2 regions of the Deinococcus roseus genome follow, and region 1 is predicted to be linked to the other one. Evidence: riboswitches for the same ligand, from Rfam matches in the RefSeq annotation. Region 1 holds a riboswitch; the other holds the start of a gene.
What was found. Region 1 has a riboswitch for cyclic di-GMP ahead of IEY52_RS21835 (HD domain-containing phosphohydrolase). Riboswitches for the same ligand answer to the same signal wherever they lie in the genome.

Region 1 (5,091 bases):
AGAAACCAGCCCTTGATTTCGTGCAGCAGGAACATGCCCTGCATCATTTGCTCCAGCACTTCATGGTGCTGGGTTTTGACGGCCCAGTCCCAGGCGGTGTGAAAGTTGCTCTTGTGGGGGGTCAGCAGTTGCAGGGCTTCCTGTTGTTTGCCTCCACGCAAATTGCTGGTGTGTTCGGCCAGCAACCTGGCGTAGTATTCGGCGTGGTGCTGGTAGGCTGCCTGAGGCACTTCCGGGCGCAGATGCTGCCGGAGCACTTCCAGCATGCGGAATTCACCCATGCGGGGTTGTTGCAGCAGGCTGTGGTCGGCCAGCAAAGCCAGGGTGCCTGCACCGGTTCTGGAGATGTGCAGTGCGGCTTTGAAGTCAAACCCGCCCCAGCAGGGCACCAGGGCCACCAGGGCATTGCGGGCCTCTGCAGGGATGGTGACCAGGGTGGAATCCAGAATGCTGCGCAAACTGCGCTGGCGTTCAGGCCGGTCTGTGAGTGGCACATCCAGAAAGTCCAGGCTTTCTTTCAGATGGGAGAGGATGTCCCGGCATCCCATGAAACGGATCCAGGTGGCAGCAATTTCAATGGCCAGCGGGAAACCCGAGAGCAGTTTGCAGATTTCGGCAATCTCTTCCCTTTCCTGAATGGAAGGCAGGAACTGGGGCCGGATCCGCTGGGCAGCATAGAGGAAAAGCCTGGTGGAAGCGGCATCCCAGCCGATTTCGGGGAGCAGCAGACCGCTGAGTTCGTAAATCCATTCGCTGCGCAGCTTCAGGCGTTCGCGGGAGGTGAGCAGCAGACGCACCGGGGTGTGCTCCAGCAACCAGCCCACTTCGCGGTGGCTGGAGAGCAGTTCGGCTTCATCCAGCACCAGCAGGGGGCGGGTGTCGGTCAGGTGGTAGCGAATGGCTTCTGCCAGGTCCCCACGGCCCAGGGCGGGAATGCTCAGGCTGTCTGCCACAGCCGAAAAGAGGGTGCTGGTGGTGACCTGCACCCAGTGCACCTTCAGGCCCTGGTTTTGCAGGTGGTGGGCGGCTTCCAGGGCCAGTCGGGTTTTGCCAATGCCTCCGGTGCCGATGATGTTGAGCAGCCTGCAGTCCGGGCGGTTCAGCAAGGCCAGCACTTCTTTGAATTCGGTGTCGCGTCCCAAAAAAATGCCCAGTTTCTGGGGCAGGGGAGAGCGTTCCGGTTTTTGCAGGGAAGCATAAACCTGCTGGGCTTGCTGGCTGGGTTCTTCTCCCAGCTCGTGGTGCAACACCTGGACCAGTGCCTGATAGATTCTGTGGATGGCAGCGTCTTCCCCTTGCTGGCGGTGCAGCTCCATGCTGCGCAGGTAGGCATCTTCCTGGATGGGGTTGTGTTGCATGGCTTCCTGCAAGACCTCCAGGGCTTCTTTGATCTGCTGGTTCTGGGCCAGCTGGCTGGCATGTTCCAGCAGCACCTCGCTGTACTGGTGGTGCAGTTGTTCCTGCAGGGTGTATTGCCAGTCTTCAAAACTGCTGCTGTCCCTCAGGTAAAAACCATGCAGAAATCGCCCATGGTAGGCGGCTCTGGCTGCACTCCAGTCTTTGTTTTGCAGGGCCTGCTGAAAAGCCCAGACATCCACCTGAAAGGCATTTCTTTGCAGGGAAATCCACTGCCCATCCAGCTGCAGCACCTCTCCCAGGGTCTGGGAGAGCCGGGAAAGTTCCTGCCTGAGGCTGCCCCTGGCTTTTTCCTCGGGTTGTTCGGGCCACAGCAATTCGGCCAATTCCAGACGGCCCACCCGCTCTGGGCTGAGGGCCAGAATGACCAGAATGGCCAGGGCTTTGCGGGTGCCCAGACGCACGGGTTGCCCTTGCTGTTCCAGCAGGGTGTGACCCAGCAACCGGAGTTGGTAGATGGTGCTCACGCGTACAATTGTACCCTGTTTCATTCAACAGGTTCTGGCTGCACTGCTTGATTTCTGGGGGGTGCTGGGATCAGAAACGAAAGCGGGACGGTGAATTCTCTCCAGCCTGCTTGCTTTTGGCATGCCTGCGCAGGACATTCACTGCACCTTCCAGCTGCGAGAAATTGATTTTGCCATTGCGGTCTCTGGACCCGGCTCCAAACTGGATGCCCTGCACTCCACTGCGTTCCAGAAAGGGTTTCAGGTTGTCTGAAGTCAGGCCTGTGCTGTCTGCCACCACAGGAAGGCTGGGTTTGTCCAGCTGCACCAGCTGTTGAATCTGACTTTCTCCGGCCACTGCAGTTTCGGCCTGGCCCCGGGTGACCACCTGCCGCACCATGGGGTACAGGGCCAGTTGCAGGTAATTTTTGACCAGATCCTGGGTCTGGTCAAAGGCCTGGTTGATGTTGACGCTGAACCCATGGGTGATGGCATCTTCCAGCAAATCCCAGTCCATTACGGTGTTGTGCAGGGCCCCAAAGGTGATGTTGCGGATGCCGTGGTTCCAGTACAGCTCCAGAATTTTCAGGGTCCTGCGCCTGCGCCCTTCTTCATAAAAGTAATTGTCGATGTCCGGGCGAACCAGAATGGACATGGGAATCCGGGCAGCGTCTGTGCACAGGCCAATGGTTTTCAGGTCCGGGCTGATGCCCCCCTCTTTGAGGTTGCGCACCAGCAACAGTGAGGTGATGCCGGCATGCTGGGTCTCCCTCACCTCCATGGCATTTTCAACGACGACCTCGGCAATCATGCCTTCAGCATATCAGGTGTGGGCGGCAGACGATGGAATTTTGATGGGAGGGTTGTTGAGGGTTTTGCCATCAAACAGCTTTTCTGTTGCAAGAAGCAACAATAGCTGACCCCTGAAACAGCTCTGAAAGGTACGTAAGCAGAGTGTAAAAAATTCAGCAACTGCTCAGCAAGGCCGTCACAGACGCTTTGCAAAAAACAACAGTTGACACTTTTTCTGAAACTCAGCTAAGCTCGAAAGAGAAGTGGCATCAAGCCCACTCATGAGACCTGGAAGCACATTCCGTATGCGGGCACCTGGAATGTGTGGAGTCAATGGTGCGACCGGCATGAGGAGAAATTCTGTGATCCCCTCGGACAACATGCTGGCATGCCCCTGCAGGAAGGACGCTGCCATGACCGTTTCTTATCCCACACAACAGCAGGTGGCTTTTTCTGCAACAGAAGATTCAGGTCTGGAGATCAGCTGTTCAGGCGTGCATTTCATCCAGAGGTCTGAACCCAGCCAGAACATCCAGGAGCCAACCCTGTCTTCTGGGGCTTCAGAATTGTTGGAGGCGGCTTTCTGGTTGAATCCCCTCCCCATGTGGGTGTACGAACAGCACACCCTGCGGTTTCTGGAGGTCAACCAGGCAGCCCTGAACCAATACGGTTACACCCGTGAAGAATTCCTGCGCCTGACCCTGCTGGACATCCGCCCTGCAACAGAAAAACCTGTGCTGGTCCAGTATTTCAGGACCCTGCAGGCAGCAGAGACGGAGGAAGATCAGGTCTGGCTGCACCAGAAAAAGAACGGCCAGTGCATGGAGGTGCAGGTGCAGGGACAGGACCTGCACTTTCAGGGCAAGCAGGCCAGACTGGTGGTGGTCTCGGATGTCACCGAGAAAAACCGCATGCGGCAGGCCCTGCAGGAAAACCAGGCCCAGTTCCAGCTGATTGCAGAGAACACCGTCAACCTGATTTTGCGGTTTGACCAGAACTTTCATGCCACCTACGTTTCACCGTCCATCACGGCCATTCTGGGGTACAGCACCGAGGCGTTTCTCAGCATTCCAGATTATGGGTACATCCACCCGGAGGATCTGGAAAGGGTCAAGCAGTCGGTCCATGAAGCGGTGGAGGGTCACTTAGACCAGCACATTCTGGAATACCGCATTCAGCACAAAGAAGGCCACCATCTGTGGTGCGAAACCGCTTTCCGGCTGATCTGGGAAGGGGACAGCTTTCAGGGGTTCATCTCCTCCAGCCTGGACATCACAGAACGGGTGGTGGCCCGCCAGCAACTGCTGGCTTCGCTGGACACTTCCGCACAACTGGTGATGCTGGCCGAAGAACTGGAAGAGGCCAGCGACCCTGCCGATGTGATCCGTCTGGCCCTCAAGCACTGCACCCGGGTGATTCCTTTCGATTACGGCATGTTTGTGACGGTGCGGGACCACCAGTATCAGGTGGGATCCTGCCTGAACCTGCTCCCAGAGGAAGGAGAGCATTTGTTGCAGCAGTACCTCAGGGTTTCGGGACCCCGTTTGCTGCATGCGTTCCTCAGTGAAACCCCGGCGTTCTTTGGGGCTGGGGAAGCCATCTGTGAGCCTGCCGAAGCGTTGCCCCGCGCTGGTGCCCACCAACTGGCCGTGCTTCCTGTGACTGCCGATGGTCGGATTCAGGGGTTTCTGGCGCTGGGCACCCGCAAAGACCAGGTGCATTTCAGCGAAGATGCCCGGCGAATCCTGCGTGCCGTGCGGGACCGCATTTCCCACGCTTTTGAACGCAACACCTACATCGAGAAACTCTCTTCCAGCCGCGAAGAAACCCTGAAGGCCATCGGGATGGTGCTGGAATACCGCGATTACGAAACCAAGGGCCACACCGACAGGGTGGTTCAGCTTTCGGATTTGCTGGGCCGGGCCATGGGCCTCAGTGGAGATGCCCTTGATGCCCTCAGGTGGGGGGCCTACCTGCACGACACCGGAAAAATTGCCATTTCAGACCACATCCTGCTCAAGCCGGGTCGCCTGACTCCAGAGGAGTTTGAAGCGGTGAAAAAACACAGCGAAATTGGTTTTGAGATGCTGAAACACATCCCCAGTCTGCCAACCTCCACTTTAGAGGTGATCCTGCACCACCACGAAAAATGGGATGGAGGAGGGTATCCCAGAGGTTTGCGTGGGCATTCCATTCCGCTGGCTGCAAGGATTTTCACGGTGGTGGATGTGTATGATGCCCTGATCTCCAGACGGCCCTACAAGGAACCCTTCAGCCATGAAGCTGCCATGCAGGAAATCCAGCGCTGTGCAGGCAGCATGTTTGATCCGCAGGTGGTGCAGGTGTTCAGCGAAATGATGGAGCAGCACGCAGCACCAGAACAACCAGAAGCAGACCTTCAAGAAGCAGACCTTCAACAAAGCGAGCAGCTTCCCCG
Region 2 (5,091 bases), on a different contig from region 1:
CTGGACGGCCAGCAGGCCTTCTGGGGTGGAGGGAACCACAAAAGCAGTTTCACAGCTGGTCTGGTCTGCACAATCCTGGGTTTGTTCCCATTCCTGTGCCCGCAACACCAGCTTCTGGATGTTGCCTTCTGAGGTGACTTTCAGGTGGGCCATGCTGCCTGCAGCCACCGTGAGGTTCTGCCAGGACAGCCTGAGGGGTGGGGTGGTTTTCTTGAGGGTGGGTAAGGCTGGAGCAGGCACGGTGAGCACCAGAGGTCCCTGGTTGGGGGCCAGCAGTTTGCGGATGGACCTGCCCTCCCCCACCGTGATGGTGTACTCCCCAATGGGCAAATCTTTGAACTCAAAGTCTCCTGAGGGCATGTCCACCTCCTTGAAGAACGTATCCGGGCCAGCCAGCGTGATGCGAACCCTTCTGGGGGTGGGATCGATGGGCAGGGTGGTCTGTTCATACTCCAGTTTGCCTTCCAGTTCAAAAGTGGGGATGAGCTGCACATTCAGGCTGTCTCCTGGATGGGTTTGCAGGGTGTTGACGGGAAGCGCTGTCCGGGGAGGCAGGGTGTTGCGGTCAATGGTGATGGTGCAAGGCCCCTGAAAACCCTGAAGCTTCGCCTTGCCATTGGCATCTGTGCGGGCAATCATGCCACACCCCAGCAGGGCCACACCTGCCAGGGAAGGCTGAAAACCTGTGCCCTGCACTTCCAGACGCACTGTGCGGGCAGATGGGTCCACTGCCGGACTGCCATTCAGCCAGGAGGTCACCTGTTCAGGAACCGCCAGTTCAAACTGGTAGGCCAGACGGGCAATGTAATTGATGCCCTCACGGGTTTTGCTGGCAGACACCGTCCCCACCCAGCCGCTGACATCCCGGTAATTGATGCCTGCAAAGGGCAACACCATCCATTCCCCAGAAATCCAGCTGGTCCTCACCCCTCCATTCAGGGAAAGTTCACCAGCGTCCAGCAGCGTGGTGTATTTGCCAGACAGATTGAGGTTGCCTGATGTGTTGCTGCGCACCGCACCTTCCAGGTTGAGTTGCAAAGGCCCCTGGGTGTAACTGGCATTTCCAGCAAGCTCTGCTCCAGTCAGGGCAAAACCTTTCATCTGCACCAAGGCATTGAACTGCAAAGTGAAATCTTGCAAGGGAATGCGGTAACTGGCCTGCACCTCGCTTTGCTGGTCCGGGCGATACATCCAGCTCCAGTCCGATTCCCGGTTGCTGTAGGTCATCTGGAAATCCCGCCACTGGTTGCCCTGCAGGTTCCACTGGCTGCTGAAGCGGTCCTGGCTGTCTGGAAGGGTCAGGTTGCCTTTCAGGAAAACGTCCCAGCCTGCAGGGCCATAAGCCACCCGTGCGTTTGCGCCCTCTCCTGGCCCACTGTACCCCAGCGATGAAACCCACTGGGTGGGCTGCCAGGGCGTGAATTTGCTGTTCCAGCTCCACTCTGAATTCTGCAAGGACGCCGAAAATTCCGGGGATGTGAACGCCAGATCGCTGTGGGCAGCCACCGACCAGTAAAGCTGTTCTTCCCGACCAGCAGATTTTGCACCCAGACGCAAACTGGTGGTGCGGGTGCCCCATCCTGCACCCACCTGCAGGCCGCTCAGGGGTTCACCACTGATGTACAGGCCTTCACCTGCACTGCCTGCCACACCAGAAGCAGGACCCGCACCGTAATTGACTGTAGTCTTGCCCACACCCCCCAGCAAACTGGGGCTTTGCAGGGCGGTGCCCTTCAGGGCCACTGCTGCAGACAGCCGCACACTTTCGCTGAGGTTGGCCTCTGCACGCAACTGGGTGCCCACAGGCTGCCCGGATTCTGTGCCAGCAGACATCTGGATTTTCACCCGGTAAGGGGCGTCTGTGCCCTTGACCCCTTTCAGCAGGATTTTCTTGCGGAGGGTGCTGGTGGGGGTCAGCAAACCGATTTCCAGCGTCTGGTCGGTGGCCTGGGTGGGGATGGGCAAATTGATGGTCCGTGCCGCGCCCGGGGCCAGCTCAAAGTCGGGAACCGCCTGCAAAGCCAGACTCAATTCCACATGGATGTGCGCTGGAATCACCCCGGTGTTGTGAATGTGAATGGGCACCTGCACGGTGTATCCCGGCAGGGTGGTGACCCCCTCTGGCACCTGCACTTCCAGTCGGACCCGTGGGGGAAGCTGCAAGACCACCTCCACCTGCTCTTTGCCCTGTGGCCCTGTGACATCGAAAACCAGAACCAGTCGGGTCAGGTCGCTGTCTCCCGTGACCTGCACACTGATGGGCAAAATGGGATTCTGGCTGGCAGACAGTTTTTTAGGGTGGTTGATCCTGAACCCTGCAGGCGGGCCCTGCTGCAACTCGCCTTCAGATTTCCAGCCCTGTAAGACCACAGACAGGGTTTGTCCTTTGAGGGTGGTGGGCAAAGGCACCATCAACTGGGTGGCCTGCTGGTTTTGCAACAGCAGTGGAAGGTCCACCTGGACAGCCTGACCCTGACCCGACAAGCACACGACTGCTCCCATCAGGGCAGCCGTCAAAAGGGTTCGGAAAGGGGTCAGGTGGGTCATGGTGTGCGTCACATTCCTTTGCGGGCAAAGGCAGACCGAGCATGAAACCACGCAGCAGAAGTTGCCGAAGGGATCAAGGCCGGTCGCACCACTGGCTCCTCCTGTGCCAGGTGCCCGGATACAGCACAGGAATCAACGCCTCCTCTTCCCCCTCATCTTACTTTTGCATTCTGACCAAAACCTCACTGAAAGCGGGTCTCTCAGGGCTTCAGTCGGAACTGCTGCACCTGTCGCTGAAAAGCCCTGCGCTGTTCTGGTGAGGGGGCCGCCCCATACCGCAATTCCTGATACAGCTCGGCAATGGAGAGGATGGTGTCAGCCGCTTCCGGGTGGGCCGCTGCCATCTGCACGGCATAGGTTCCGACCGGTTCTGCAGGTTCAGGCGGCCTGCTCAAACGACGGACAAAACGCTCGAAGACCCGCTGCAAATCGTCTGCATGCTGCACGGAGGGTTTTCTTTTGTACACCAGGAAAAACACAGCAACAGCAACCAGCACAACCAGCACCAGTGCGGTGCCCAGGGTGCCCAGCAAATTCACCAGGGCCTGCTGCTGGGTCAGGTTGTATCCGATGATCCACTGGTCCCACAGGAACTGCAGGGAGTCCAGCCGCAGCTGCAACTGGGTCAACCAGGAATTTTCTCCTCTGGCCACTGCAGGCAAAAAATCAGCATTTTGCAGGCTGGAAGCCAGTCCCTGCGTCAGGCGGGTGGGTGCAACGGCCGCAGTGGGGTCCACCCGGATCCAGCCTTTGCCTTCCAGCCACACCTCCACCCAGGCATGGGCGTCTGTCTGGCGCACAATGTAATACCCTCCATTCTGGTTGGGGTGCCCGCCCAGATAGCCTCCCACCACCCGTGCTGGAACCCCGGCTGCACGCATCAGGAAGGCAAATGCACCTGCAAAATGCTCACAGAACCCCTGCCGTGTGCCAAACAACAAATCGTCCAGCATGTTGGGACCAGACAGCTCTGGAGGGGTCAGGGTGTATTTGAAACCTCCATTGCGGAAAAAATCCAGGGCTGCCTCCATGCGGGCTTCTGGGTCCAGTGCGGTCCAGCTGTGGGCCAGGGTGCGGGTTCTGGGGTTGCCCTCTGCTGGGAGTTGCAGCTCAGCCTGCAAGCGAACAGGATCTTCATCCCGACCCATCCAGGCTTCTGGCATGGATTGCAAATCAAACCGCTGGCGCAGCGTGATGGGCCGACGCGACACGGCCTGCAAATTGGTGGTGACCTGCACCCGGTTGGATCCGCCCACAAAAGCATCCAGGGCCAGCACCCAGTTTTTTCCATGCGGTTCCATGGTGGTGCGGTAACGGATGGTTCTCCCTCTGGGAATGGTGTTGGGGAACTGGTAGCTGCCTCCCCAGAGGCGTTGCTGTTTCCAGTCCTGACCATCAAAAAACTCAAACACCGGTCCGCGCCAGTACAGCTGTTCTGGGGCCGGAGGCGGATCCAGAAATTCCACCCGAAAGGCCACAGAACTGTCCCGCACCACATTACTGATGCTTCCCGGACTGATTTCATCTGCAAGGCCAGATTTCCCATTTTGCTGGGCAGGCACAGCCCACAGGGGTCCTTCGGAACGGGGGAACACCACAAACAACACCAACGCCAGCGGCAAGGCCCGCCACAGCAGCGGGGCCATGCGTTTCAGGTTTTGCTGCAACGTGAAGGCATGGGACCTCAGGTGGGCAGCCACCCCAAACAGCAGAACCCCGATGACCAGGGTGTAGCCTGTGATCAGCACGTCTTGCTGAAAAAAATAACAGGACAGCAAGGTGAAAAATCCCATCAACACCAGCAACAGGGCGTCCCGCACATTCTTGCTTTCGTTGAGCTTCATGCCCATCAGGACCAGCAGGATGGCCGTTCCCCCATCCCGACCCATCAGGGTGCCAAACTGTCCCCACACGCCAGCCACAGCAACCACCAGCACCAGCGCCATGCCCAGAGGAGGCATCAATTTCCAGCTCCGTTGCACCACCAGCCAGCGCCAGCCAATGAGGCCCAGTGCCACACCCATCAGCCAGGGAGGCAGAAACAGCAAGTAGGGGGCAAACACCAGGGCCAGGGCCACCATCAGGGTTTTCAGGGGCCCTGCGGTCAGGGGCAACGAAGAAATCATGGCGTTCCTCTGGCGGGTTCTGCCGGAAATTCAGCCAGATAGGTCAGGCAGTGCTGACTGTGGCGCTCACCTGCACCTGCAGCGTCCAGACCCGGCCCGGTCAGGCGATAGTGCAACCCCATGCGCTGGGCCTGCACCACCCAGGCTGCCAGCCGGGACAGTTTCTGTTCGGTGCTGAGCGAGGCAGGCAATTGCTGGAAGGAAAACAATGCCGAATGGTCCAGATGGGTTTCAAATTCCTTGGTGAGCAGGTTGCCATCGGGCAGTTCACCCCGCTTCCAGGCCACCCTTCGCAACGTGTCTCCTGGCTGATACAGCCGCAAACCCTGGTATTCATCCTGCCCGGCTTTGCGGGCCCGCATTCCCGTGGCTTCCCCGGTTGTCTGCCAGGATGGAGGATTTTCTTCCAGGGCAGGAT

Region 2: it holds a riboswitch for cyclic di-GMP, as region 1 does, so the genes downstream of both, IEY52_RS06540 (hypothetical protein) here and IEY52_RS21835 (HD domain-containing phosphohydrolase) in region 1, are expected to answer to the same signal.

What each region holds. Positions count from the first base shown of each region.
Region 1 covers NZ_BMOD01000026.1:1,302-6,392, forward strand. The annotation lists gene IEY52_RS21825 (ATP-binding protein) at 1-1,883, opposite strand, end outside; gene IEY52_RS21830 (copper homeostasis protein CutC) at 1,954-2,673, opposite strand; cyclic di-GMP riboswitch class II at 2,928-3,011, shown strand; gene IEY52_RS21835 (HD domain-containing phosphohydrolase) at 3,068-5,091, shown strand, end outside.
Region 2 covers NZ_BMOD01000003.1:232,686-237,776, reverse strand. The annotation lists gene IEY52_RS06540 (hypothetical protein) at 1-2,547, opposite strand, end outside; cyclic di-GMP riboswitch class II at 2,616-2,699, opposite strand; gene IEY52_RS06535 (transglutaminase TgpA family protein) at 2,748-4,673, opposite strand; gene IEY52_RS06530 (DUF58 domain-containing protein) at 4,670-5,091, opposite strand, start outside.